2 regions of the Yersinia fenwicki genome follow, and region 2 is predicted to be linked to the other one. Evidence: predicted binding sites of a transcription regulator. Region 2 holds the regulator's gene; the other holds the start of a gene.

Region 1 (15,007 bases), 300 kb from region 2:
GCCGTTAACCCCTGTCCCGCCAAAAGCTTTCTGTGTATTAAAGCCAATCAAAATGCTGAGAAAGGTGAATAAACCGATACTGAATACTTTCATGTAAGCAATCAGCGCCGCCAACCACGGGGATTGAATCACTCCATCCAATGCCAGTGTTTGCTGGAGCAATGTTGCGATCCCCAACAGTAATCCTGCGGCAATAAATCCGGGAATGAGTGGGGTAAATATGGTGGCGAATTTGGTCAGAAAATTGTGAACAGTACTTTGTTGTCTCGCTTTCATTTGTTGTTTTGTCTGGCTGGCCAGTACATGCAAATCTGCATCCTGAGTACTTTCATGTTGCGGCTGCGGTTCAGAACTCAGCACTTTATTCATCATCTCACTGGCAGTTTGAGCTTTGCCCGGCCCGAGAATGATTTGTAACTGATCATCGCCGTTAACGATCCCCATTACTCCGGGTATCTTTTTTAAGCTTTCATGCTGTATGAGTTGACGATCTTTTAAGGTCAGGCGCAGTCTCGTCATGCAGTTTCCACAGACGATGATATTCTGACTCCCACCAATCAAGAGTAAGATCTGGTCTATCGTAGTGCTGGTTATTTTCGCCATGTTTATACTTTGATCTCCTTAAGCGCTTTACGGATGAATCCTTTATTTTTTATAAGGATATCGGCAGCTTCTTCTGCAGACATACCACTCAGAATCATCATAATGGCTGTTTTGCAGTGACGGTTACATTCATCAAGTGCAGCTTGTGCCTCCTTGGGGGAGCACTCCGTCGCTTGAACAACAATATCTACCTGACGTTGCACCAGCTTGGCGTTTGTCGCCTCAACATCTACCATCAGATTGCTATACACTTTCCCACTACGAATCATTGCGCCAGTTGTCAGCATATTCAGAATTAACTTCTGTGCAGTTCCTGCTTTCATCCGTGATGACCCCGTGACAATCTCAGGGCCGACTAGCACCTCAATAGCGATATCTGCCGCTTTACTCATTTCGCTATTCTGATTACAAGAAATCGCCACTACACTAGCCCCAACACTACGGGCATAGGCCATCGCCCCCAGCACATAAGGTGTGCGACCACTGGCTGCAATTCCAACGAGCACATCTCGTGCATTGAAATGTAGGTCTCGCAGGTCTTGCTCACCCATTTCGTGGCTATCTTCTGCATTCTCAACCGCTTGTAAAATAGCTGTATTGCCGCCAGCGATAAGGCCGACGACCATTTCTCGCGGCGTCCCATAGGTTGGCGGGCACTCACTAGCATCCAGAATTCCCAGTCGCCCGGAAGTACCAGCCCCACAGTAAATTAATCTACCGCCGTGCGCGAAAGACTCGGCGATAAGCGAAACGGCTTGGGCAATCTCGGGCAGTTTTTCCTCAACTGCAAAGGGCACCTTTTTATCCTCATGATTGATAATCTTGAGTATCTCCAGTGCTGAAAGAGTATCAATTTGAGCACTGGCAGGGTTTCGGCTTTCCGTAACCATTGAGCTTAGATTAATTGTCATGGGGACTTCCTTTTATTTAAATTATCGGCGATGTTAAGTAATTAATTATTTATTAAACGTGATATATATCACGGTAAAATCTATTCTAATTACTGGGGTTATGAGGAATAAATACAGATAAAATAGAACAAATAAATAAATTATCTTCATTACATTTATGCAGTTACACCTTAGTCATGAAAGGTATTTGGCTGGAATAATCTTTTATCTTTAACGGGAAATCTTTGATGTCGATTTTGAATGAAATAACCTGGTTACTACCTGAACTGGCTGAAAACCAAAAAAAAATAGCGAAGTGCATTCTTGATAATCCGGAGTCTATTCTCAGTATATCTTCCTCTCAGTTTGCAGAGGATGCAGGCGTCAGCCAATCTGCGATTGTCAAATTTAGTCAGAAGATTGGCATGAAAGGCTTTCCAGCACTAAAAATCGCCATCAGTGAAGAATTAAGCAGAAATAACTTATTTAAATCCTATCCACATAAAGCGCTACACAATTCTATTTCATCCGAAGATTCATTGATGGTGATGGCGCAAAAGCTTGCGCATGAAAAGATGGCATCAATTATGGAAACAACGCGGAAAATTAATTTTTCTGTTTTCCAGCAAGTGATCTCGCTCATTAATACTGCTCAACGCGTACAAATAGTGGGTATTTGGGGGTCAGGACTTACTGCAAAAGATCTGAGCTATAAATTACAAAAAATAGGCATAATGACCCTGGTTGAAGCCGATCTACATGTGCAGATTGCGGCAGCACTCACCCTCACACCCAAAGATGTACAGATTGTTCTTTCTTTCACCGGCAGAAGAAAAGACATGAGAATTGCTGCAACAGTTGCTAAAGCGCAAGGAGCAACTGTCATCGCGATTACTGGCAGTAAAGTCTCGCCGTTGGCTAAGATCGCTGATTATGTCCTTGAAAGTATTTCGGATGAAAATGAGTGGCGGAGTTCTTCAATTTCTTCCCGAACGGCCCAAAATACCCTAACTGATCTGATATTCTTGGCACTGATGCAGCAACGGAAAGAAATAGCTAAACCCTTGATTCTAAATGCCAGTATGACAATAAACAATTTGGATGACTGATGTGAGGGCATATCAATTCATAAATTTAAGGTAATGAAGGTAATGAAGGTAATATATTTTAATTATCTCATTGCCCTATGCTACTTTCAGTTTTTTATTTTTATCAGAAATTACCTACAAACTCTCGTTGCCATTAGATGATTATATTTACACTAATTTATTAATAAGTATTCCTGATGGTAATAAGTTATTCCTGGCTTTACTGCCTTGTATAGTGGGTTTACGGAAATGAATTCACAAAAAATAAGTGTTATTATTCCTTATTCGAGTAAAAAGGCGAATCAATCAACTGTGATAATTATCACTTTATTGTGCGAGCTAAAAAGTAAAATCGCCCGACTCACATAACTAATGGAGGAGTTAATGAAAAAATTAATACCTGCGATTCTCTTATTTAGCACCTGTGCTTATGCAGATGTTATTCCAGATGCACAACTTAAAGATATGTGGTCGTCGCCAAAGATATCTGCTGAAAAAGTCATTTCAAAAATGAGTTTTGAAGAAAAACTGGGGCAAATATTAATGGTTGATATTCGTTCCTGGGGGCATGCGGATAACAGCGATAAAACAGCATTCATTGAAATTAATGAGGCTGTTAGTAAGATGATTCGCGATTATCATTTAGGTTCTATTATTCTTTTCCGTGAAAACCTGATTGATACTCCACAAACAGTTACGTTAATTAATAATCTTCAAAATGCGCGCAGCAATCTCCCTCTATTTATTAGCACCGATCAGGAAGGAGGGTATGTCACCCGGCTACGTGTGGGTACTGAAATGCCAGGAAATATGGCACTAGGGGCTACTGGATCATCTAAGTTTGCTCAGCAGGCCGGAAGTATCCACGGTTATGAATTATCTAGCTTGGGTTTTAACTTTAATTTTGGCCCCGTCGTTGATGTTAATAATAACCAGAATAACCCTGTCATTGGCGTGCGTTCATATTCCAATGATCCGGTGCTGGTTGCGGAGTTAGCCCGTAGTTATATCAGTGGCATTCACAAATACAATGTACTCACCTCACTCAAACATTTTCCAGGCCATGGGAATGTCACCTCGGATACACATTTTGCCTTGCCAACGGTCAATATTGATAAAACTGCATGGCAGCAAGTCGAACTGAAACCCTTTGTTGAAGTCATGCCAGTTACTGATGCAATTATGACTGCCCATGTGGTTGTGCCAGCTCTGGATAATTCAATGTTAACAAATATTAAGGGCGAAAAAGTGGGCACTCCAGCCACATTATCAAAGCCCATTCTGACTGATATCTTACGTAATCAGCTCAAGTTTGATGGCTTGATCCTGACAGATGCTATGGATATGGGCGCGATTACCAGTAACTTTGAACGTAACTGGTCTATCAAACAGGCCATTATGGCAGGTAATGATATTGTCTTAATGCCAATGGAAATTAAAAATCGTGCCAGTATTAAACAACTCGATGCACTTTATGATTATTTAAAAATCGAAACCGTAAAAGATCCTGAGCTTAAACAGCGTATTGAGGACTCAGCCCAGCGAGTCATTTACACCAAACTGAATAAGCGTATTTCTCCTGAACCGCATGATATTGCTATCGCGGAAAAAGTTGTCGCATCAAAAAATCATAAGAATATTGAAAACTTTATTTCTGAACAGGCTATCACGTTAATCAAAAATGATCATGTTTTACCTTATCGAGTAAAACCACAAAATAACATAATAGTATTCTCTGACGAGAAACCACGCAACGAACTCATTACTAAACATCTTCATGAAATTGCTAATAAATTTAATGTTAACTTTACCATTAAAGATGAAGTAATAAAACTGGATAAAAGTGAGGCAAGTTCTCAATATATCGCCGAACAAATTAAAGGCCAGGATATTATTATTCTTGCTACATACAATCTTAAAGTCGAACCAATTAATGCGCAGCGAATCATCGATGAAGCCAATAAGGCTAATATTTCTTTAGTCGTTATATCAAGTCGTAATCCTTATGATATTGCTTATTTATCCGGTGTAAGGGCTAATATTGCTATTTATGGTATTACGGGGTTCGATGTAACCAATAATGTACGAAACAGTTTAGAAACTAATATCCGTAGTGGGCTAAGAACGTTATTTCAGGGGCCAAAAGGGACATTAGATGTATTGGCAGAGCCACATGGGAAATTACCAGTAGATATTAGAAGTCCTGATAATAGCCAGATACTCTATCCACGTGGTTATGGATTAACGACGTTATAAAATACGGAAGGTGAAAATGAATATCTTAAAAGGAATGGTGGTTTTCAGCACACTAGCAATGTGTTCGCCCGTATTAGCAGATGAATTTGAAACTGACTATGACCAGGAGATTTATAAATTAAATAAGAGAATTCAGCAAATAGAAAATGAAAAAAAAGAAATACAGGATAAGTTAAGGCAAAAATCCTGGAACTTCGAAACTTATGTTGGTGCAGAACAAGAGATAGACAGTGATGAAAGTTGGAAGTTTATTAAAGGCAGTATGGCAACCTCACCTTATGTTGGAGCCTATATTTACCAGAATGACTCACTGTGGCTATATGACGTTCAGTTTTTAAAAACATATCTGGATAATAATCCAGAGTATGATCGTACTCGTTGGCAGGCAGGGGTCACCAGAACTTTTCCTTTCACCTACGATGGTAAGAGTGGTAATACGAAATTACGCTTAGGCTACCGTAATGATAACTGGCATTATCCTTCAATAAGCAATCCAGCATTGGCCACTCCTGAGTACAAGGGGGATGTTCGTAAAGGTGAAGAGCGGCATGAAATTTGGATCCGTCCACAGGCATATTATCAATATTCTGAGAATCTAAGTTTTAACGCCAGTTTCTCATTTCGCCTGATTGATCGTAAATTAGACTATGCTCGTGCTAAAGGGAACTATGGAGTATATAAACGAGATTGGAGCCAAATCAATGAGCATTTTGCTGGCACCAATATCATCTTTAATCAGAAAAACTCACTCTGGTTAAACTATTTATACATTGATGAGCAATTGGTCAATACGCTTTATAATAAAGAGCATTTCTTATGGGGAATTTACCGCTATAAGTTTGATAATGGTCTTATGTTTATGCCTTATACGCGTCTGGCCTTGGTTAAAGGATCGCAGAGTTTTCGTGACTCGAATAATCATGAAACTATACATAAAGAAAAGAATCGCAGTCGCTATGGTTTACAGTTGCTCTATCCGTTAACGAAGCAGACTTCAATTTTTGCTGACACCTATTATCGCCCTGAGCAAACCTGGACTAACAACAACAAAACCAGCAATAATTTTTGGTTTTGGGCTGTGGAGTTGAGGCATAATTTCTGATACTTAATAAGAGATGTCAGAACATCAATTTATTAATAGTGAGAGACTAGGGATGGGGTATTTCCTGCGAATATTATTATGTCTGTATGGACTATTTATTATAACTACTGGACATGCCAGCGTTACGCAAAAAGTTATTTTAGGCATTGACCAGGAAAATGTTTATGGGCCACTGCTTAAAAATAAGCGTATTGGCTTAATGGTCAACCAAAGCTCGATTAATAAGGAAGGACGTCATACCATCGATAAATTGTTATCCGAGCAAAATAAATTCCATTTTACAGTGACAAAGTTATTCTCTGTTGAGCACGGTATCCGCGGGAATGCAGATGCCGGACTGGGGGATGATAATCACATCGATAAACCGAGCGGTCTTCCTATTATTTCTTTATATGGAAGAGATAAAGATGGGCGAATGAGAGCACATCCCACTGAAGCGCAGTTATCTGATGTTGATATCGTTATTTATGATTTACAGGATGTTGGTGTTCGTTATTTTACCTACACTATTTCTATGCATCATATGTTAGAAAGTCTGCAGGAGTCTCATAAACAGTTTATGGTATTTGATCGTCCGAACCCGCTCGGAAATCATGTTTATGGCCCAATTCTTGAAGAGGAGAACATTTCTGGTATTGGTATGCATCCTGTCCCTATAGTGCACGGGCTGACGTCTGGAGAGTTTGCTCGTATGATAATAAATGAGGGCTGGTTAACACATTTCAATGATTCTAATTGGCAGGCATTTGGTATCAAAGCTTACCAGTTTCCTCCCGAAGATTTGACTGTTATCGCCATGGGCAATTACACACATAATTCGCCTTATTCATTGCCAGTAAGACCTTCGCCAAATTTACGCAGTGATTTGGCTATTCAGCTTTACCCTTCTTTGGGATTATTTGAAGCAACCAGTGTCAATATGGGCCGAGGTTCAGACTATCCCTTTGAGCAGTTGGGTTTCCCATCCAAGAAGTTTTATATTAACACCTGCTATCACGTAGATATTAACCAGCAGAAGACAGGGTGGCCGCAAGCGGGCAAAGAAGTGTGTGGCGAAAGATTTAATGCCGCCAATATAACTGAGATTAAGCCGACGATACGTTACTTTGTTGAATGGTGGTTTAAATTTAAAGATGCGGGTTATTCCATGGTGATCCCAACTCAGATGGAAGCAAATTATCTGGAACATCAGGAGAAGTATTTTCTAATACGACCAACATGGTTGGCTAAATTAGCAGGTACGCGCAATCTGGTTAAATTAATGGAAGAGGCAGACAAGAAGAAATTAACTATCGATGAAACCGTGAATCATCTGGAATCTAGCTGGCAGCCCGATCTTGATAATTATCTGAAGTTACGAGAGAAATATAAAATTTATCCTTAAATCCTATTATTTTTCTTTGACGTTGTGACAGCTGCCCCCCTTTTTTATGATGATTATCTTGGGTAGTGCAATCATTCATTCAAACCAAATAAAAAGGAGTCAGATGAATGCTCATCTGACTCCTTACAAATTTGGTGGCCCCTACTGGACTTGAACCAGTGACCAAGCGATTATGAGTCGCGTGCTCTAACCAACTGAGCTAAGGGGCCAAACTTGGACGCTGATTATACGGTAGTTTTTATCCTGCGGTCTAGAGCTGATAAATCAGATGGATGTTTTCTGCGCAAAATTAAGGTTTTTTACGGACATAGCAGCTAACGGCGCATGAATATTGGTCTTAAGAAGGGCCTGAATGGCCAAAAAGAAAAACCCCGGCAGGCCGGGGTTTTTGTGTGCTTGTCACGGCAACCGACGATTAATCGTCAAGGAAGCTGCGCAGCACTTCAGAGCGGCTTGGGTGACGCAGTTTACGTAGTGCCTTAGCTTCTATCTGACGGATACGCTCACGGGTGACGTCGAACTGCTTGCCCACTTCTTCCAGAGTGTGGTCAGTGTTCATATCGATACCGAAACGCATGCGCAGAACTTTCGCTTCACGCGCGGTCAGGCCAGCTAACACGTCGTGAGTGGCAGAACGCAGACTCTCAGAGGTGGCAGAGTCCAGCGGCAGTTCCAAAGTGGTATCTTCAATGAAATCACCCAAATGTGAATCTTCATCATCACCGATTGGGGTTTCCATTGAGATTGGCTCTTTCGCAATCTTCAATACTTTACGAATTTTGTCTTCCGGCATTAGCATGCGTTCAGCCAACTCTTCCGGCGTTGGCTCGCGACCCATCTCTTGCAGCATCTGGCGCGAAATACGGTTGAGTTTGTTAATGGTCTCAATCATATGCACCGGAATACGGATGGTACGTGCCTGGTCCGCGATAGAGCGGGTGATAGCCTGACGAATCCACCAAGTTGCATAGGTTGAGAACTTATAACCACGGCGGTATTCGAATTTATCTACTGCTTTCATCAAACCGATATTGCCTTCCTGAATTAAATCAAGGAACTGCAAGCCACGGTTAGTGTATTTTTTCGCAATAGAGATAACCAGACGTAGGTTAGCCTCAACCATTTCTTTCTTGGCGCGACGCGCTTTCGCTTCACCAATAGACATACGGCGGTTGATGTCTTTCACTTGCTCAATGGTCAGGCCGGTTTCTTCTTCGATCTGACGCAGTTTTTGCAAGCTACGTTGCACATCGTCTGAAACATCTTTCAGTTTTTCAGACCATGGCTTACCCATAGCAATTGCAGCTGCAAACCAAGTATCGCTGGTTTCATTGCTGGCAAACAGGGTAACGAAATTCTTCTTCGGCATTTTGCACTGTTCAACACACAGTTTCATGATGATACGTTCTTGAGTACGAACGCGGTCCATCATGGCACGCATGTTATTGACCAGATAGTCGAACTGCTTCGGTACCAGGCGGAACTGTTTGAACACTTCAGAAAGCTTCAGGATCTCAGCAGCAGCATTGGCGTGGCTACGACCATTTTTCTTGATTTCCAAACGTGCGTTTTCGTACTGCTCACGCAATTCGCTGAATTTCTGGCGTGCCAGCTCTGGATCGATGCTGTTGTCGTCTTCTTCTTCTTCTTCGTCTTCATCTTCGTCGTCGTCATCATCCATTTCTTCAGTGGATAATTCAGAACCAACGTGAGTTGCAGTCGGCGCAATATCTTCTTCGGCGTTTGGATCAACAAAGCCGGTGATCAGGTCAGATAGACGGGCTTCACCCGCCTCAACGCGATCATATTGTTCCAATAGGTAAGTAATCGCTTCAGGGTATTCAGCCACTGAGCACTGGACCTGATTGATACCGTCTTCGATACGTTTGGCAATATCAATCTCGCCTTCACGCGTCAATAGCTCAACGGTACCCATTTCGCGCATGTACATACGCACCGGGTCGGTTGTACGCCCGATTTCGGATTCAACACTGGACAACACCTGTGCAGCAGCTTCAGCCGCGTCATCGTCGGTATCAGTGGTGTTCTCGGCCAGCATTAAATCATCGGCATCAGGGGCTTCTTCCAGCACCTGTATGCCCATGTCATTAATCATCTGGATGATGTCTTCGATCTGATCGGAATCGACGATATCTTCCGGCAGATGGTCATTGACCTCAGCATAGGTCAGATAGCCTTGCTCCTTACCACGGGTGACAAGTAGCTTCAGCTGTGACTGCGGGTTTTGCTCCATAAGACGGTATCCACACTTCAGAGTATTTGGGTTGGTGTCGGTCGGCGAAACCGCCAACAATAGCATTTGGGGCTTTTTTTTGTCGCCGCTGCCCGCCATGACGGCATATTGTGGGGATTTGCCCCCACATTTATCGGCAATTAAGCCGTTGGGTGTTTCATTTTTTTCTGGCTAACGCCAGATTCAAAGACCAAAGCTCTTTACGTTCTTCGGCGTTTAATCCATGAGTACGATCACGCGCTATAAGTGTTTCCTGACGTTGCTCCAATATGGAGTCATACAGGCTGGTTAGCGTGTCGACAAAAGTCTGTTCAACCATGTCCTCAACAATCATGTGGTTCCATGTTGCGAGAGTTTCAAGTTGTTGGCTGAATTTATTATCACGATACCGTTCTAATAACTGCCCGGTTGTCAGCCCTGGTTGGGCTAAACACGTCTCAACCAACTCAATAAATAACGGTAAACCGGCCAACTTGGCTTGCTCGACACCTTGTAGTGAGGGGATGAGTGTCGCCAGTTGTGGGTTTTGTACCAGTAGCCCTATAAGTATACGCATGGTTGTGCGTTTTAGCTGGGGAGGCTGGTAGGTATTTGCATTTTCAGCCTGCTTTGGCATCAGCTTATCGAGCTGGCTGTCATCAAGCAGACCCAACTTATTACCGAGTTGCTGGCGCAGGTATAGCCGTAAGGTTTCACCAGGCACCTGACTGATTAATGGAAGTGCCAGTGTACTTAACTTAGCGCGCCCATCTGGGCTGCTCAAATCCACCTGTGGCATTAATGTTTCGAACAAGAAGGTTGAGAGTGGCTGCGCCTCCTCCATCCGCTGTTCGAATGCATCTTTCCCTTCTTTGCGTACCAGAGTGTCTGGATCTTCGCCATCAGGCAAAAACATAAAGCGTAGCTGACGCCCATCATTTAGATAGGGCAACGCTGTCTCTAATGCGCGCCAGGCGGCATCTCTACCGGCACGATCGCCGTCATAACAACAAATTACGTTGTCCGTTGCGCGGAATAATAATTGAATATGTTCCGCAGTTGTAGCTGTACCCAGTGAGGCAACAGCATAATCAATACCAAATTGCGCCAGTGCCACTACATCCATATAACCTTCCACGACGAGTAGCCGTGTTGGGTTAGGGTGGCTCACTTGCGCTTCATACAAGCCGTATAACTGGCGGCCCTTATGAAATATTTCTGTTTCTGGGGAGTTGAGGTACTTCGGCACTCCGTCACCCAGAATTCGCCCGCCAAAAGCGATAACCCGCCCGCGTTTATCGCGGATGGGGAACATAACACGTTCACGAAAACGATCGTAAACCCGCCCTGTATCATTAGTCACCAGCATCCCGGCATCGTTCAGCGCGGTACGGCTTTCACCATCGCGACCAAAACGTTTTAAGGCGTTGTCCCAACCTGGGGGGGCAAAACCGATAGCAAAATGTTGGATGATTTCTTCACTCAAACCGCGATGTTTAAGATATTCGCGTGCCTGATTAGCATTCTGGCCTTTGAGTGATTGTTGATAGAATGCACTCAGGCTTTCCATCAGTTGATAAAGACTTTGTCGCTGATGGCGTTCTAACTGGGTGGTGCCGGTTCCTGCCTCGTAAGGCACTTCCAGCCCGTGCATGGTGGCTAATTCTTCAATACTTTCGACAAACTCAAGCCTGTCGTAATTCATCAAGAAATCAACAGCATTGCCATGCGCACCACAGCCAAAACAGTGGTAAAACTGTTTTTCGCCGTTAACGGTGAATGAGGGTGTTTTCTCATGATGGAACGGACAGCACGCATGGTAATTTTTGCCTTGCTTCTTCAGCTTTACCCGAGCATCGATAAGATCGACGATGTCGGTGCGAGCCAGCAAGTCATTGATAAATACACGTGGAATTCGTCCAGCCATAAGCCCCTATTCGGTCAGTCCATAAACGAGAACAAGCCGCGCATTCCTTTCGGAAAGCACGGCCTTCATATGCAACTACTCGATCTGCGCGTTCTTAGAACATAAAAAACTACGCGGTGGGGTTACCCCCGAAGAATTAATACAGACGAGTGCGGCGTGCGTTTTCGCGAGCCAATTTCTTCGCGTGACGTTTTACAGCAGAAGCTTTAGCGCGTTTACGTTCGGTAGTCGGTTTTTCATAGAACTCACGACGACGAACTTCAGCTAATACACCTGCTTTTTCGCAAGAGCGTTTAAAACGACGAAGAGCTACGTCGAATGGCTCGTTTTCACGTACTTTAATTACCGGCATGTGCCTCTCACCTCAATAGAAATCGGTTTGCTGCTGGCCAATCGCCAGCCTTCTCAAAATGGTGCGGAATTTTACTTCAATGGATGCTGCTTTGTAAAGCACCACAGCAAATTGAAACAGGCACGCCCCTGTGATGTCGCCCTCGTTCTTTACAAGAAAGTTGGTGCCAGGAGTGCGACGGCCGCTGATTATATACTAAACAGGGCCATTGATCGAATTTATCAACATTATTTTCAAATGTGACAACTATCAACAACATTCATCCTGTTGGATAGCCAAAATGCCGGTTTTCCGTTCAATTTGGTATCAGAAATCATGACGAGCGACACGGTTATGCTAAACTACCAGCCGCACGTGAATGATGGGAAATGTAATGCGAGTTTTGGGTATAGAAACATCCTGCGATGAAACCGGAATTGCAGTGTATGACGATGAAACCGGTCTGTTAGCTAACCAATTGTACAGTCAGGTTAAATTGCATGCTGATTATGGCGGCGTTGTGCCTGAACTGGCTTCCCGAGATCATGTGCGCAAAACCGTGCCATTGATTCAGGCTGCATTGAAAGAAGCTAATTTGACCGCCAAAGATATTGATGGCGTGGCGTATACCGCAGGCCCCGGCTTGGTTGGCGCATTGCTGGTCGGTGCCACTGTAGGGCGTGCATTAGCTTTTGCCTGGGGTGTTCCCGCCGTGCCCGTTCATCATATGGAAGGCCACTTATTGGCTCCAATGCTGGAAGAAAATGCACCCGAGTTTCCGTTTGTCGCCTTGTTGGTGTCCGGTGGCCATACGCAATTAATTAGTGTGACTGGCATTGGCGAATATCTGTTGCTGGGCGAGTCTGTCGATGATGCAGCAGGTGAAGCTTTTGATAAAACAGCGAAATTGCTAGGTCTGGATTACCCCGGCGGGCCAATGTTGTCGCGGATGGCACAGCTTGGAACGGCTGGACGGTTCACTTTCCCGCGCCCAATGACTGACCGTCCGGGTCTGGATTTCAGTTTTTCTGGCCTGAAAACTTTCGCCGCTAATACTATTCGTGCCAACGGCACTGATGATCAGACTCGGGCTGATATTGCGCGAGCATTCGAAGATGCGGTGGTCGATACACTGGCAATCAAATCAAAACGCGCGCTGGATCAAACCGGTTTTAAACGTTTAGTGATTGCTGGCGGCGTGAGTGCTAATCGCACGTTGCGCAGTAAATTGGCTGAAATGATGCAAAAACGTGGCGGCGAAGTATTCTACGCCCGGCCAGAATTTTGCACCGATAATGGTGCGATGATCGCCTATGCTGGGTTGATCAGGCTGAAAAGTGGTGTGAATAGCGAGTTGAGTGTGTCGGTTAGGCCGCGCTGGCCTTTGGCTGAGTTGCCGAAAGTCTGAGCGGGGCTGTGCTAGCGTCATTCTGGACTCGCTATTTAAATCTCCAACGTTAGATTCCGATAACTCGATCTTAAGTGGTGGGGGCAGGTAGAGAGTAAAGCGTCCGCGCCAAGGATGGCGCGGCTTGAACCTACATGGACGTGTTGACGACGTCTTTACGATCTGCCTGTTCTCTCCGCACTGAGCACATTGCTATTAATCTTCTTCTTTCTCTTCCAACTCTGCGGCTTCTTCAGCGGAGGTTTTTTGCTTTTTCTTTCTGAGTTTGTCCCAGATTTTACTTTCTTTGCCGCGCCATAAACGCTGGATATTGTCGTGATGACGCATCAGGATCAGACAGGAGAGCATAGCGACAGGGAAGGTGAATTGTGGTTTGAACCACCAGACATAAAATGGTGCGATCAGCGCGCTGATAATTGCGCCCAAAGATGAATAGCCGCTTAATAAAACCGTCAGTAGCCAAGTGCCCGTCATCAGGCCAGTCAGATCCCAGCCGATAGGTGCGATGGCACCAAAGGCAGTGGCGACGCCTTTGCCGCCTTTAAAGTGGAAAAATACCGGATAAATATGGCCCAGACAGGCAGCAATAGCAGTAAGTCCAAGATACAGTGGCGAAACATGCAGCAGGTAAGCTATCCAAACCGGTAACATACCTTTCAGCACATCAAAAATCAGTACGGTTGCCGCGGCGGCGCGGCCACCGATACGTAGTACGTTGGTGGCCCCGGGATTACCGGAGCCATGTTCACGCGGATCGGGTAGCTTGGCAACTCGACATACCAGGACAGCACTGGAAATTGAGCCACACAAATACGCGAAGATAATCATGCCAAGCGCGATAGCACTCATAACACCGCCCTGTTGAATATTGATCGTTTTAATCGCAACATCTGTGGATAATACGCATATTCGGCTGGAAGTGGTATCCGGCAGGCACAAAAACAGAGAATGACGTGATGGATATCGTATTTATTGAGGAACTCAGTGTCATAACCACCATCGGTGTTTATGACTGGGAACAAACCATTCAGCAAAAACTCGTGTTCGATATCGAAATGGGTTGGGATAACCGCAAAGCTGCTGCCAGCGATGATGTCAATGATTGCCTGAGCTATGCAGATATCAGCGATGCAGTCATCAAACACGTAGAAATACAGCGTTTTGCGCTGGTTGAGCGAGTGGCTGAAGAGATTGCCGATCTATTGTTGCAACGATTTAATTCGCCTTGGGTGCGGATTAAGGTGAGCAAGCCGGGAGCGGTTGCTCAGGCGCGTAATGTCGGTGTGGTTATTGAACGCGGTCAACGGATTGGCTGATTTTTTCCGCGCCACGACATAAAAATGCAACCCTATACTGATAATATGGTCCGAATTATTGATTAACGTGATATTTTTTACAGACTGAAATTGAACGGCACTGTTTCTCACATTGCCGTTTTTTTGTGGATTTCTATTACAGGGCATTGGGTATCGTAGATGACGGATATGTATTCGCTGTTTGTGGCTTTTGTTTTGGGCGTGGTTGAAGGGCTTACTGAGTTCCTGCCGGTTTCATCTACTGGACATATGATTATTGTCGGTGAGCTATTAGGCTTTACCGGCGACAAAGCAAAAACCTTTGAGGTCATTATTCAGTTAGGGTCGATTCTAGCCGTAGTGGTAGTGTTCTGGCGGCGCTTATTTGGCCTGATCGGTATCCATTTTGGTAAAGTGCCTCATGAAGGGAAAACCAACGGCCACCTGACATTAGGCCATATTTTGCTGGCGATGATCCCCGCGGTTGGCT
Region 2 (15,007 bases):
ACACAAGCTACCGGATCTAAATCGGCTAATTGCATCGCATCGATAAAGCCTTGACGACGCAATTCACTGGAATGGCGCTGCGCTGAACCACTGATACAAGCAATGTGGCGATGGCCAGCATCAATAAGTACCTGTGTTGCCATTTGGCTGGCACGGCGATGATCAAACGTAACACAACGGGCTTCCAGACCGGGAACCAGTCTATCCAATAAGACAAACGAACGGCCTGCTGCCGCTAACTGATGTAGCTTTTCATCACTGAGAAAACGGACATGCAGAATTAATCCATCGCAACGTAGGTTATACAGGCGCTGAATAGCCTGCCATTCCTTATCTGCGTTATCCCGCCCCTGAGTGACTAACAGCTGTTTACCCTGAGATTCGGCTTCAGTTTGGACAAAATCCATCAAAGCCCCAAAAAAACCTCCACGGTAGGATGTGGTCACTAACCCCAGCGTATTACTTTGGCTGGAGGCCAGTGCCCGTGCGGCAGGATTCGGGGTGTAGCCCAAAACTGCGACCGCTTGTTCTACTTTTTCACGCGTTTGCGCTTTAACATTGGTATCACCATTGACCACGCGGGATACCGTAGCGCGGGATACCCCGGCTAATACCGCGACGTCTTCCAGTGTGACCATTGCTGACTCCAATCCCCTTCATACTTGAAGTTGCAGGGGGAACTGCAACTCCAATTACGTAGAGTATAAAATGAATGAATGTTACAAATCTGCGAACTGCGGCAAGTAAAGTTTATTTACCTGAAGAACATCTTCTAGTAGTGGCTGAGCAATACTGGCGTTCCCAATCAGTGGATTGGTCACCAATGCTAACAAAGCACTACGGCGATCGCCGTGCACTGCAGCTTCAATCGTCAGACGCTCATAGGCTTTGACTTGCTGGGTTAGCCCATGCATGGAAACCGGTAAAGGGCCAAAAGTCAGTGGGTGTGCACCTTGCGCATCAACAATACAGTTGGTTTCTACCACGGAACCATCAGACAAACCACGAATCGCACCACGGTTTGTCGTATTCACAACTAGTTGCGTACCTAAATTATTATGAATTGCACGAATAAGTTCCAGTGCTACTTCAGAATAAAATGATCCACCACGGAAACTGAGTTGTTCCGGTTTACTATCCAGATGTGGGTCAGCGTACAGATCAAACAACTCTTTTTCTACCTGCATCACTTGTTCTGCGCGGGTGCCGCGTTCAGCTGCTGCAGCCATTTCTTCTGCCAGCATATCTTGTGTCTGGTAGAAATAGCGATGATAAGGGCAGGGGATAGCACCCATTGCTCGCAGGAACTCCGGTGGCCATGGTGCTTCTTTGATGTTGTTCATGGTCAGTGAAGCTCCGTCACACAACATGTTTAGCACATCTGCGGTGACGTTTTTACCCTGCTGGAGCACTTCATGCACCCATACCATGTGATTTAGGCCGGCAAAACGCAGCTGAATATCTTCATAAGGCGCATCCAGTAACTTTGCAATCATATGGTGCATACTGATCGGAACATTACACAGGCCAATAATCTTCGCTTTGCTATAGCGGGTTACTGCTTCGGTGACGATACCGGCTGGGTTGGTAAAATTGATTATCCAGGCATCCGGTGCCAGCTTTTCAACTTTCGCTGCAATATCTAGCATAACCGGAATAGTACGGAGCGCTTTGGCAAAACCGCCGACCCCCGTGGTCTCTTGTCCGAGTAAGTTATATTTCAAACCCAAGCGCTCATCTGCCGCCCGTGCCGGGAGTTGGCCGACACGGAATTGTGTCAGAACGAAACTGGCACCTTCAATGGCGGTATCCAATGAGAAGTGAACACTAACTTTCACCTGTTCCAACCCGTGACGATCCAGCATTCTGCGGGTCAGTGCGGCAATAATCTCCACTTTTTGACGGCCTAACTCGACATCAGCCAGTGCCAGTTCGGTAACTGGTAGTTGGTCAATTCGCTGAATTAATCCATCGACTAGCTCAGGGGTATAACTACTGCCGCCGCCAACAATGGCAATTTTAAAGGTTTTCATATTTGGCCTCCACATGAGTAAATTATAAATGAGAGCGCTCTCATTTGAGAGAAGACTAACGATTAACCAAAAACAAAATGGGATGCTGCTCGCAAAAATGACAGCCTTAGATCAAGGAAATAAGCAAGACGTGATCCCGGTTGCAGAATTTCAGCATTGTCTGAGATTGGGTAGATGATTTAGTTTCGCTAATTAATATCTACGATGCGGTTTAATGGCCGAAGTAGTGAGTTTTCTGCGAAAATGCCTATTCTGTTACGTAAATAACCGTAAATGGGTGGCATTGAGCGGGTCAGCTCTCTAGAATCAAAGCGCTTTTCCGTTGTTCGCATCCCACAGAAAGGAACCGTTAATGTTCAAACGTACTTTAGTGACCTTCATTGCAATTTGCTCCCTAAGCGCCGTGGTGCCCGCAGCTTTAGCCGCCGGTGAACCTCATGTGTTGTTAACAACGTCGGTTGGGAATATTGAGTTGGAACTCAATAGCCAGAAGGCACCGGTTTCAACACAGAATTTCGTTGATTACGTCAACAACGGCTATTACAACAACACTATTTTCCACCGCGTTATCCCCGGTTTTATGATTCAGGGCGGGGGCTTTACTGCCGATTTCAAACAAAAGACGGCTAAAACGCCGATCAAAAATGAAGCAGATAACGGCTTGCGTAACCTGCGTGGCACCATTTCCATGGCCCGTACCGCAGATAAAGACAGCGCCACCAGCCAGTTCTTCCTCAACGTGGCAGATAATGCTTTCCTCGATCATGGCCAACGTGACTTTGGCTATGCCGTGTTCGGTAAAGTGGTTAAGGGGATGGATGTGGTAGAGAAAATCTCTCAGGTTCAGACAGAAAACGTCGGGCCATACCAAAATGTGCCGGTGAAACCGATCACTATTCTGTCGGCAAAAGTTTTACCTTAATGATTTAGTCGTCAGCCTTCTTCCCCGAAGGCTGATATACCCTGCTAACATCCCATCCTCATCAGAAATTAATCCTTTTGCCTGACCAGGTTGCATATAATCAATTATCTGTCTCAGTTGGGGGTAACGGTTTATGAGTGAAGCATTGCTTATCGCGAAGGCACAGCCGGCAAAGGATTTAGTAATTTTATCGGCATTAGCAAACCGTCATGGCTTGATTACTGGTGCGACAGGTACGGGTAAGACCGTCACGCTACAAAAAATGGCCGAGCAATTTTCCCGCATTGGCGTGCCGGTATTTCTGGCTGATGTGAAAGGCGATTTATCCGGTATCGGTGCTGAAGGTGTTGAGTCTGAAAAGCTGCAAGCAAGGTTGGCGGCTATTGGGGTGTCAGACTGGCAACCCCAAGCGTGCCCGATTGTGCCTTGGGATATTTTCGCTGAAAAAGGCCATCCAATCCGAGCCACCATTTCCGATCTTGGCCCGTTACTGCTGGGACGTTTGCTTGATCTCAATGACGTGCAAAGTGGTGTACTGCAATTGGTATTTAAAATTGCGGATGACAACAACCTACTGCTGCTGGACATGAAAGACTTACGCGCCATCGTGCAATTCGTTGGCGATAATGCAAAACAGTTCCGCACCCAATACGGCAATATTACACCCGCCTCGATTGGCGCTATCCAGCGCGGTTTACTGACTTTAGAAGAGCAGGGCGCTAATCAATTTTTTGGCGAGCCGATGTTGGACATTCACGACTTGATGCGAACTGACAGCAATGGGCAAGGGGTTATCAATCTGCTGGCCGCTGACCGTCTGATTAATCAACCAAAACTGTATGCAATTTTTCTGCTTTGGTTGCTAGCTGAACTTTTTGAGCAATTACCTGAAGTGGGTGATGTCGATAAACCTAAATTAGTCTTTTTCTTTGATGAGGCCCATTTGTTGTTTACCGATGCCCCGACTGCGCTGGTGGATAAAGTTGAGCAAGTGGTACGGCTGATTCGCTCTAAAGGGGTTGGCATCTATTTCGTGACACAAAACCCATTGGATATTCCTGATAAAATTCTCGGCCAATTGGGCAATCGTGTGCAGCATGCTCTACGTGCCTTTACTCCACGGGATCAAAAGGCGGTTAAATCTGCGGCACAAACGATGCGCGCTAACCCGGCATTCAGCGCCGAACAGGTGATTACCGAGCTGGGTGTTGGCGAAGCACTTATTTCCTTCCTTGATGAGAAAGGGCGGCCCAATATCGTTGAGCGCGCTATGGTGATTGCCCCGCAATCTAAAATGGGTGCACTGGACACTGCAGCACGTAATCACGCGATCAATCATTCACCACTGTATGGCCGCTATGAAGAGAGGGTGGATCGCGAGTCGGCTTATGAGAAGTTATCAGCAGGTGGCTCCTCCACCTTGGGAGACGCGGCTCCAGACGGTTCGACAGCTCCGCAGCAGCCGAGTAGTCAGGGCGGCGGATTGATGGATGGACTGAATGATTTGCTATTTGGTTCTACTGGCCCACGTGGTGGCAAGCGTGATGGTATCGTTCAGACTGCGGCTAAAAGTATGGCACGCGATCTGGGACGACAAATTTTGCGCGGTGTTCTGGGGTCAATTACTGGTGGGCGCAAGCGCTAACCTGATTTTTTGGATATGAAATGCTGTTATTGATCGATAATTACGATTCGTTTACCTACAACCTGTACCAGTATTTTTGCGAGCTGGGCGCAGAGGTGGTGGTTAAACGCAATGATGAAGTACAACTAACTGATATTGAAAAACTATCACCTTCTCATTTGGTTATTTCCCCCGGTCCTTGTACCCCCAATGAGGCCGGGATCTCCCTGGATGCTATTCGTCATTTTGCTGATAAATTACCCATACTGGGCGTATGCTTGGGTCATCAGGCACTAGGGCAGGCTTTTGGGGCGCGTATCGTGCGGGCGCGACAAGTGATGCATGGTAAAACGACAGCAATTCGCCACAGTGGGCAGGGTGTTTTCTGTGGGCTTAATCAGCCGCTAACGGTTACCCGTTATCATTCTTTAGTGATTGCCGCCGATTCATTGCCTGATTGTTTTGAACTGACCGCATGGACAGAGCAGGACGGAGTGATGGATGAGATTATGGGTATCCGCCATCGCACCTTGCCACTGGAAGGGGTGCAGTTTCATCCGGAGAGCATTCTTAGCGAGCAAGGCCATCAATTATTAGATAATTTCCTTAAAAATTAATCTGTTGAGATCTACTTTGTCCATTGGTTGATTTTTTGTTTGCTTGGTTATGATTTTTTATGCATATTTTATGATTATATTTTCACGTGTCATAAATTGGCAGCTCAATGGTTTATTAGGATGGACAGCGTAATGGCAGATAAGTTAGCAGTAACTCGCAGTACATTTGATCAGGTTATTTTGCCTGTTTATGCGCCTGCGCAGTTTATCCCGGTAAAAGGGAAAGGTAGCCGCGTGTGGGATCAACAAGGTACGGAATACATTGATTTTGCAGGTGGAATTGCGGTTACTGCATTGGGTCATTGCCATCCTGCACTGGTGGCAGCATTGCATCAGCAAGGTGAAATGTTATGGCATACCAGTAATGTATTTACCAATGAGCCAGCACTGCGTTTGGCGCAGAAACTGATTGCAGCAACCTTTGCCGATCGGGTGTTTTTCGCCAACTCGGGTGGTGAGGCGAATGAGGCGGCGTTTAAGTTAGCGCGTCATTACGCCATTGAACGCCATAGTCCTTATAAAACTAAAATCATTGCGTTCCATAATGCATTTCATGGGCGCACGCTGTTTACTGTATCTGTTGGTGGGCAGCCAAAGTATTCCGATGGGTTTGGCCCAAAACCGGCGGATATTATCCACGTGCCATTTAATGATCTGGCGGCGGTAAAAGCCGTCATGGACGACCACACTTGTGCAGTCGTGCTGGAGCCTATTCAGGGTGAAGGTGGGATTACTGCTGCCACGCCTGAGTTCCTACAAGGGGTTCGTGCGCTTTGTGATCAACATAAAGCGCTGTTGGTATTTGATGAAGTGCAAAGCGGTATGGGGCGCAGCGGTAAGCTGTTTACCTACATGCATTATGGTGTGACGCCAGATATCCTCACGACAGCTAAAGCTCTGGGGGGCGGGTTCCCTGTCAGTGCGATGCTGACCACAGAGGAAATTGCATCGGTGATGGCGGTAGGCACGCATGGCACCACCTATGGCGGCAATCCTCTCGCCTGTGCGGTTGCAGAAGCCGCGCTGGATGTCATTAACACCCCTGAGGTACTTAATGGTATTGAACAGCGCCACGGCCTATTTGTGCAAGCTCTGCAAGATATCAATAACAAGTATCATGTGTTCAGTGATATCCGCGGCATGGGGCTATTGATTGGCGCTGAATTAGCACCGCAATACCAGGGGCGCGCGCGCGAGTTCCTGACAGCCGCGGCAGCGAATGGCTTGATGATCCTCAATGCCGGGCCAGATGTGTTGCGATTAGCACCTTCGCTGGTGATTGAGCAAGAAGATATTCAGCAAGGTATGGCGCGTTTGGAACATGTGATTGCTAGCCTGGTGCAAGGGTAAATAAGCCCGTGGAGAGATTTTAACCTCTCCACTTTAGGCGCTTCTCTGTTACTTGCCCCGACGCCAAATACCGTGGTGCGGTTGTTGCTGCCATGCCAGAGATGAAACGGTATGCATTACGCTGAGATGTGACAAGATGCGTCGTAAATTGCGTTCCGATTCAGATATTTGTGTATCAGGGTTGATATCTGACATTTGAACAAAATCGTTATTCCCCTCACTATTATCCGACTCCAGCCGTTGCTGGCATTGCTGAATCGCCATCTCACAAAGCTGTAAATATTCTTCCGCCAATTTTACAGTCAGCTGAATGTGGTGTTTATCTGATTCCAGCGGTGATTCTTCTAATGGATAGGCGCGAGTCAGGATAGTCATCTCATTGATATGCCCAACAATAAGCTCGCTATGGGTGGCCCATAGGCGCATGTCGGCTAAATATTTTGAGTTAAATCCTGGTTCCTGCATGGCCTGATTGAGTGAACTCAGAACAGCATTGCTGGCTTTGTTCACCTGAATGCGTTCATAGGCGAGCTGCCCAATATCTGGGTTTGGTTTCAGTAGGATGCGTAGAATCTTCTGATAACTCTCTAGTGCTTGATGCGCATTCTTTCGTAGCAAACCGCTTTGCCACTGTGGCCACAACCATAGTGCGCTGGCGAAGGCTAATGCACAGCCGATTAAGGTATCCAGCAATCGTGGAACTAAAAAGTCGGCACCCTCTCCGGTCAATAACTGCAAGATATACACTGTAGTGATGGTTCTAAAGATGACTGACCAGCCATAGTTTTTGCGTTGAACCAGATAGGCGACCAGTGTGATGAGCAACATGATGCTCAGCGTAGTCCCTTCCGGCATTTGAAAATGCAGTAGGGCCGCTGCAAGTAACAACCCAATCAGAGTACCTAGAGCTCGGTGGTGAATCCGAATTTTAGTGGCGTTATAGCCGTTCTGCGTCACCAGCATGATGGTGAGTAAAATCCAATAAGGTTTAGGCAGATGGATCAGACTACCGACATAACTACCTGCTGCCAGCGTCACGCCCATGCGGCCTGCATCACGCAATGCACTGGATTTAAATGATAAATAGCTGACAAGTGCGGGCCAGAATGGTTGAGGTAGTTGGTTGCACATCAAATCGCGTTCATATTGCGGGCGCTGGTCACTCAGAATCTGGATAATGTGGCTGATATGGTAATAGCAGAATTGTGCCACCGGATTATCTGGATGTTGCTGGGCAACTTCTTCCAGCTCGACCAGAGCATCACCGGCACTGAAATGAGTCTTCGCGCGGTGGTGATAGAGAATATTATCGGCGATGGTGCGCATTTGTGTTGAGATAATCTGCATATTACGCTCAAGGATGGCCTCTATCGAACTTTGCTCTATCAGTTCTTCCGCCTTTTCTGACTGATTCATCGCCGCAGTGATATGTTCCTGCAAATCAAGCGCCATCTGGAAGAGAATCAGTAGCCGCTTTTGCTCTTTTTGGGTGGCATTGTGTAGCAGGTTAAACTGTTGATAAAGTTGGTTAATTTTATCCATAATGCCTTGCTGTCTATCCAGCAGGGCTTGCATCATCTTTTCCGCTTTCTGGCGCTGACGGAGCAAAGAGTACGCAGCATCGCAATAATCGGCCAACAGATGGTAAAGCTGACTCAGTGGTTCGCGGATGGGTTGGTCTTTACATAACCGAAACCATAGCCAGGTAAATACCCCGTACCAGAGGGTCCCCACAGCACACATCAATGGTGCTTGCCAAATAGGCGCACGACCTACCATGCTGAGACTGAAAATCGCGGCGATCAATGCGGCTGGGAGCAGCCGGCCATTGAGCTGGCTGATGGCACCACTTACCCCCAACATTAATGCGAGACCAAGCATCACTACCGGCAATGGGATATCCCACAGCAGTAATTGTTGAGTCAGAAAACTACTGAAAGTAAAGAGCGTTCCGCCGACAATCAGCCGCCGGAAGAAATATTGATGGGGAGTATCGAGCGAAGCAATATTACAACAGGCCGGTATCAGAGAGAACATCAACCCCAGCCGCAATTCACCAAAGGCAAATCCCAACGCCGCCGGTAAGCAGAGAACCAGTGTTTGGCGGAGCGCATAATTAACTTCAGGATGATAAATAAGCCGTTGCCATTTCATATAGGCCCAGAAATTTATTAATTACACAAAATAATACCCTAAATAATTCGAGTTGCAGGAAGGCGGCAATTGAGCAAATTCCCAAGAGTCTACTTACTGTAAGCTCAACAACCAGTAAGTGACTGGGGTGACAAATCGATCTGGAACCGATTTGAACACTGTTTGCAGCGGCCTCGAAGAGGCGAGGCCCATGGACGGGCCGAGTAATGAAAGCAACCAACACACATGCAGCTTGAAGTATAACGGGTATAAATGAAGAAAACCGGTGCCGAGGTAGCGGCACCGGTTTATAGGGAATTAACGAGTGCCGTAAACGACAATCGTTTTACCGTGTGCGGAGATCAGATTTTGATCTTCCAGCATTTTTAGTATCCGCCCCACAGTTTCGCGGGAGCAGCCAACTATTTGACCAATTTCCTGGCGAGTAATCTTTATCTGCATCCCATCTGGGTGGGTCATGGCATCAGGTTGTTTTGCCAGATTAAGCAGCGTTTGTGCAATGCGTCCAGTCACATCAAGGAAAGCAAGGTTACCCACTTTCTCAGATGTTATCTGTAAGCGATTCGCCATTTGTGAAGACAGGCGCATCAAGATATCTGGATTGACCTGAATTAACTGGCGGAATTTTTTGTAAGAAATTTCAGCCACTTCACAGGCAGTTTTTGCTCTGACCCAGGCACTACGTTCTTGGCCTTCTTCAAATAATCCAAGTTCGCCGATGAAATCTCCCTGATTTAGATAGGAGAGAATCATCTCTTTACCTTCTTCATCTTTGATAAGCACCGCAACGGAGCCTTTCACGATGTAGTAAAGCGTTTCGGCCTTTTCACCTTGGTGAATTAGCGTACTCTTCGATGGATATTTGTGGATATGGCAATGAGACAGGAACCATTCGAGAGTCGGGTCTGTTTGTGGCTTGCCGAGAACCATTCGCTGTTATCCTCTGTTGTTATCGCTGCCTAACTTAACAGGGCTCAGAGTTCCCTGTACGGCGTGCTTATAAAATACACTTTCTCTTAGCATATTAATTTGCTCAACTGCCGAAAGGTATAGCCAAGATACGTACCGGATAGAAACCCTTCACTGAGTATTGAGAAGCTACCCTATTTAATTCTAAAAACAATACTTTCGGTTCTGTTTGTAGCACAGGATGAGGCTAGTGTCTTGTGTTGTATCGCTTCAGCATGATGAACATCGGGTTACATTGCCAGTTTGTAAATGAAAGCGTAGTCTGAATCGGAAAATTTAACCGGGAGCAAGAGTTATGCAGGCACGTGTAAAGTGGGTTGAAGGGCTAACATTTTTAGGTGAGTCCGCTTCAGGTCATCAAATTTTAATGGATGGGAATGCTGGAGACAAAGCGCCAAGTCCGATGGAAATGTTGTTAATGTCGGCCGGTGGCTGTAGTGCAATTGATGTCGTTTCTATCTTACAGAAAGGGCGTAACGATGTGCGCGATTGCGAAGTGACGTTAACGTCCCAGCGCCGGGAAGAAGCTCCGCGCCTGTTTACGCAAATTAACCTGCATTTTATTGTCAGTGGCAAAGGCCTGACGGATAAAATCGTTGAGCGCGCGGTTGAACTCTCGGCCGAGAAGTATTGCTCGGTTTCTTTAATGTTGGGGAAAGCGGCGACCATTACCCATAGTTTTGAAATCCGTGACATCGCGTAATTAACCCCTTCGTATTTGAAGCTGCAGGGTTGTTAGCTGCACTCGCTCACCCGAATCACTTACTTATGTAAGCTCATCGGGATGAGTTCGCTTGCCGCCTACCTGCAGCCCCAACTACTTTGGGTTGGGATAGCGTCAAATTATTTTTTCTTTCCAGCAATTGCTTTACTGCGGCTTCAAGGACGAAGGATTAACCGATTTTTTTACCTTCCAGCAATTGCTGCACCAACGGTGCCATAATCAGCTCCATTGCCAGCCCCATCTTCCCGCCGGGTACGACCAATGTATTGATATTGGAAATAAACGACCCTTGCAACATTGCGAGCAAGTAGGGGAAATCGATTTGATCCAAACCTCTGAAATGAATGACGACAAAACTTTCATCCAGTGACGGAATGGCTTTGGCGGCAAACGGATTTGAGGTATCAACCGTCGGAACACGTTGGAAGTTAATATGGGTGCGTGAGAACTGTGGCGTAATGTAATTAATGTAGTCGTCCATAGATCGCACCACCGAATCCATGACCGCTTCACGGGAATGGCCGCGCTCGCCGGTATCACGGACTAATTTCTGAATCCACTCCAGGTTGACTATCGGTACCACGCCGACCAGCAAGTCGACATGTTTTGCGACATCATGATGTTCGGTCACGACCCCGCCGTGCAGACCTTCATAAAACAGCACATCAGTGGGTTCCGGCAACGCCTCCCAAGGGGTGAATGTGCCTGGGATCTGGTTATAGGGCACGGCTTCATCATAGGTATGGAGATACTTACGTGAGCGCCCGGTTCCATGCTCGCCGTATTGCGACACACTCTCTTCTAACTGACCAAAGTCATTGGCTTCTGGGCCAAAATAGCTAATATGTCGGCCTTGATCCCGTGCCTTACGGATGACGGTATCCATTTCAGGACGGGTATAACGATGGAAGCTGTCACCTTCAATCTGCGCTGCGCGGATATTCAATTGCTGAAAAATTTTGCGAAATGCCAGACTGGTGGTGGTTGTCCCTGCGCCACTTGAGCCGGTGACGGCTATAACCGGATGTTTAATTGACATATTAGCTGTAACTCCATGGGGTGAGATCCTCAGTGGGCGGGCTTAAACGGTCTATTTTTTCTTGTTAATGGGTATTTTTAGGGCAAAGTGCCCGGCTTGTCACCCTGATTTTACTTAGAGAATAGGGTGACAACGCAGGGGTTATGGTTGCTCTTCGGCTCCGGCACGAAAGGCACCGCGCGGCATGATATTGATGGTTTCGTGTAACTCTGACCAAACTAATACGGCCTCACCACTGGCTAATTGACGGCGCACGTCTTCGACTTTTTGTGCCAATGACCGCTCATGTTCGCCGTAGTCCGTGCCTTCACGTAGCACAAAGGCTTCCAGCAGATTATCCAGCGTTTCGCTGTCGACTTGCTGCCAGGGGATGATCATGACTGTTGCTCCAAATAGGGGGAAAGCCAGGCTGGAATACGTTGTTCCAACCACATTTGTGGATGTTTTAATGAGCCACTGACAAAACCGACATGGCCGCCATGCTCCGTTAACTGATAATCAATATTGTCCGGTAACTCGCGTAGATTCGGGATGACCTCGGCCGTCATGAATGGATCATCTTTGGCATGAATGATAAGCAGTGGAGTCGTAATTTGCGGCAATAACGGTAAAGCGCTGCAACGTCGATAGTAATCCAGTGCATCATTGAAGCCATGTATTCTTGCCGTGATGACATCATCAAACTCTTTGATTCGCCGCAATCCTTTCAATTGAGGCAGATCCAACGGCAGGCTTCCGGGGTAATGCAACAGCTTGCGGGTGGCATTTAACTTCAGTTGGTTCAACAAATAGTGCTGATAGACGCGAGAGAAACCTTGTTCCATACGATTAGCACAAGGTTCAAGCATCAGTGGTGCAGAAACCACCACGGCTGCCTCTAATAAGCTCTCTTGTCCTTGAGCGGCCAACTGCCCTTGTTCAGCCAAATAGAGCGCCAGCATATTGCCACCCAAAGAGACGCCAACCGCAGCGGTGGGAACCTGACCATAGCTCTCCCGCAACCAACGCAGAAAGAATCGGGCATCTTCTGTTTCACCAGAATGATAAATACGTGATTTACGATTAGGTTCGCCACTGCATCCGCGAAAATGCATCACCACACCCAGCCACCCTTTATCTTGCCAGGCGCGTAGCAAGCCATGGGCATAGGGGCTGTAAAAATTTCCTTCCAGCCCGTGGAATAGCACGACTCTGGGTTTATCCCGTGCCAGCTCGGGGTTTTCACTCCAGGCCAGATCGACAAAATCCCCATCGGGCAATTCCAGCCGTTGCCAAAAAGGTTGCAGTTGAACCCGCCGCCTGACCAGCCGTGGCAGCAGCGTTTGCAGATGTGGGTTGCTGGCACCGGCCAGCGGACGAAATATTTCATGCATATGGTGAATGGAAATCATGTTGTTGCTCTTGTGTGATCAATAGCACACTGTTAGCTTCATGGGTATATCGCGCATCATTTTGGGTGAGAGGCACCCGTCTCATGGAACTGAGTTTATTTCTTTCAATGGTAGGTTTTCTCTGGGTTGCCGCTATCACTCCCGGCCCAAACAATATGCTGTTAACTTCAGCTGGGGCCAATTTTGGTTTTATGCGGTCTATCTGGTTGATGTTAGGCATTATGTTAGGCATGCAAAGCATGCTACTGCTGGTGGCGTTTGGTGTCGGTGGCCTGATTCTGATCTACCCTTCTTTGCACTTAATTCTGAAAATCCTGGGTAGTCTTTATCTGCTATGGCTGGCATGGAAAATTGCCACTTCGGCCTATGAAAAATTAGACACCAATGTTGCTCCACCAAAACCGCTGCGTTTGTATCAAGGATGGTTATTGCAGTTCCTTAACCCAAAAGCCTGGCTGATGGGATTAGGATCAGTCGCCAGCTTTAGCATGGCAGGTGCAGCCTATAATCATTCCATCTTAATGATCAGTCTTGGTATGTTTATGGTGAATCTGGTGGCCGGTATCATTTGGCTGGGTTTTGGAACATTGATCGGTCGTCTGTTACGCAGTCGCCGGGCATGGTTTACCTTTAATATCGCGATGGGCTTGCTGACGGCGGCCTGTGTGTTGCTTATTTGGCATTGATCATACTCGTTATACTTCAAGCTGCATGTGCGTTGGCTGCTTTCATTACTCGACCCATTAATGGGCCCCGTGTCTTCGAGGCAGCTGCAAACATTATTTAGAGTATTAACCGTGGGGTTAATTAATGGCTTATAACTATTTTCATGTGGATGCGTTTATCGGCACAGGGTTATCCGGTAACCCTGCTGGCGTGTATTTACTGAAAAAACCGCTGTCGGCAGCACAGATGCAGTGTATCGCTGCGGAAATCAATTTGCCGGAAACCAGCTTTGTCTGGGATGAAGGAGATAAATCGGCAATCCGTTGGTTTACGCCAGAACGTGAAGTAGATTTATGCGGCCACGGCACCTTGGCGGCGGCGCATGTGATGTTCAACGTGGTCAACCCCGGTTTGCACGATATCTGTTTTCGTAGCGCCAGTGGTGATTTACATGTCAAGCGCGACACGGATAACTTTAGCCGACTATCACTGGATTTCCCTGCATTGCCCCCAGAGAAGATTGCGATTGCGGCTGAACTGAAGGCACTACTTAGCGTCGATATTCAGCAGGTATGGCAGGCAAAATCCGTACTGGTAGTGCTGGAGAGTGAGCAACAAGTACGTCAATTACAGCCGGATCTGGTGGCGCTGATTGCTTATACCGGCCGAAGTGTGATTGTGACTGCGCCGGGTGATGAGGTCGATTTTGTTTCGCGCTACTTTACCCTGAGCAGCAATGAAGATCCGGTTACCGGCTCAGCTCATTGCACGTTAATGCCATATTGGGTGGCGCGGTTGGGTAAAACATCGTTGCATGCTCGCCAGATATCTGCGCGCGGTGGTGAGCTATTCTGCACTTTAGTCGGGGAGCGCACTTTTATTTCAGGTGCATCCCGCATTTTCCTTAAAGGCGAAATTACATTTTAGTTAACTGTTTGTTACGGATAAGAATTCTATTGTGAGTCAATTTGTTATCGCTTAAAGGAATAAAGAATAATTTTTTATTCCTTTAGCGGTGTTACTCCTTCAGGTATCACTGTCATCTCAGCGCACCAAGTTTGTTTAGGGTCGCAACCATAACGAATGACACTGTTAACCGAGCGGAGTGAACCCATGACGATAACCTTTTCTTCTACAAGCCTTGCCAGCGCAGTTAGCGGCATCTGGCGAGCGGGTGGGGCGCTGTTGGCTCTGTCATTGGTGGCGACCAGCGCACATGCTGTTGATATGACCGTGGCGTATCAAACCTCTGCGGAACCAGCCAAAGTCGCGCAAGCGGATAACAGCTTTGCCAAGCTTTCCGGTGCCAAGGTAGATTGGCGTAAATTTGATAGTGGCTCTAGTGTCGTTAGAGCGCTTGCTTCGGGTGATGTGCAGATTGGCAATATCGGCTCCAGCCCACTGGCTGTTGCGGCCAGCCAGAATGTCCCGATTGAGGTTTTCCTATTGGCCTCGCAACTGGGTAGCTCTGAAGCATTAGTGGTCAAAAAAGAGATCAAAACCCCGCAGGATTTAATT

Evidence for each region. Region 2 encodes CRP, which controls carbon source genes, mostly activating them, when cyclic AMP is high. Its sites were predicted from a motif close to ATGTGANNNNNNTCACAT; they were not measured.
Region 1: ACF3VQ_RS02605 (glycoside hydrolase family 3 N-terminal domain-containing protein) is a predicted target of CRP. The motif match lies at 2,892-2,909, and genes of this name have one in related genera.

What each region holds. Positions count from the first base shown of each region.
Region 1 covers NZ_CP170755.1:565,674-580,680, forward strand. Annotated here, with positions in the region: gene murP (PTS N-acetylmuramic acid transporter subunit IIBC) at 1-603, opposite strand, end outside; gene murQ (N-acetylmuramic acid 6-phosphate etherase) at 606-1,514, opposite strand; gene ACF3VQ_RS02600 (SIS domain-containing protein) at 1,742-2,602, shown strand; gene ACF3VQ_RS02605 (glycoside hydrolase family 3 N-terminal domain-containing protein) at 2,966-4,837, shown strand; gene ACF3VQ_RS02610 (hypothetical protein) at 4,854-5,939, shown strand; gene ACF3VQ_RS02615 (exo-beta-N-acetylmuramidase NamZ domain-containing protein) at 5,992-7,323, shown strand; tRNA gene ACF3VQ_RS02620 (tRNA-Ile) at 7,456-7,532, opposite strand; gene rpoD (RNA polymerase sigma factor RpoD) at 7,739-9,577, opposite strand; gene dnaG (DNA primase) at 9,735-11,483, opposite strand; gene rpsU (30S ribosomal protein S21) at 11,620-11,835, opposite strand; gene tsaD (tRNA (adenosine(37)-N6)-threonylcarbamoyltransferase complex transferase subunit TsaD) at 12,209-13,222, shown strand; gene plsY (glycerol-3-phosphate 1-O-acyltransferase PlsY) at 13,418-14,071, opposite strand; gene folB (bifunctional dihydroneopterin aldolase/7,8-dihydroneopterin epimerase) at 14,179-14,538, shown strand; gene bacA (undecaprenyl-diphosphate phosphatase) at 14,698-15,007, shown strand, end outside.
Region 2 covers NZ_CP170755.1:261,970-276,976, forward strand. Annotated here, with positions in the region: gene ACF3VQ_RS01050 (LacI family DNA-binding transcriptional regulator) at 1-638, opposite strand, end outside; gene ACF3VQ_RS01055 (6-phospho-beta-glucosidase) at 720-2,033, opposite strand; gene ppiA (peptidylprolyl isomerase A) at 2,386-2,955, shown strand; gene ACF3VQ_RS01065 (helicase HerA-like domain-containing protein) at 3,089-4,600, shown strand; gene ACF3VQ_RS01070 (aminodeoxychorismate synthase component II) at 4,621-5,196, shown strand; gene ACF3VQ_RS01075 (aspartate aminotransferase family protein) at 5,329-6,546, shown strand; gene ACF3VQ_RS01080 (YccS/YhfK family putative transporter) at 6,595-8,700, opposite strand; gene crp (cAMP-activated global transcriptional regulator CRP) at 8,998-9,630, opposite strand; gene ACF3VQ_RS01090 (OsmC family protein) at 9,965-10,372, shown strand; gene ACF3VQ_RS01095 (phosphoribulokinase) at 10,563-11,432, opposite strand; gene ACF3VQ_RS01100 (YheU family protein) at 11,574-11,810, opposite strand; gene ACF3VQ_RS01105 (hydrolase) at 11,807-12,805, opposite strand; gene ACF3VQ_RS01110 (LysE family translocator) at 12,907-13,509, shown strand; gene ACF3VQ_RS01115 (PhzF family phenazine biosynthesis protein) at 13,634-14,416, shown strand; gene tauA (taurine ABC transporter substrate-binding protein) at 14,603-15,007, shown strand, end outside.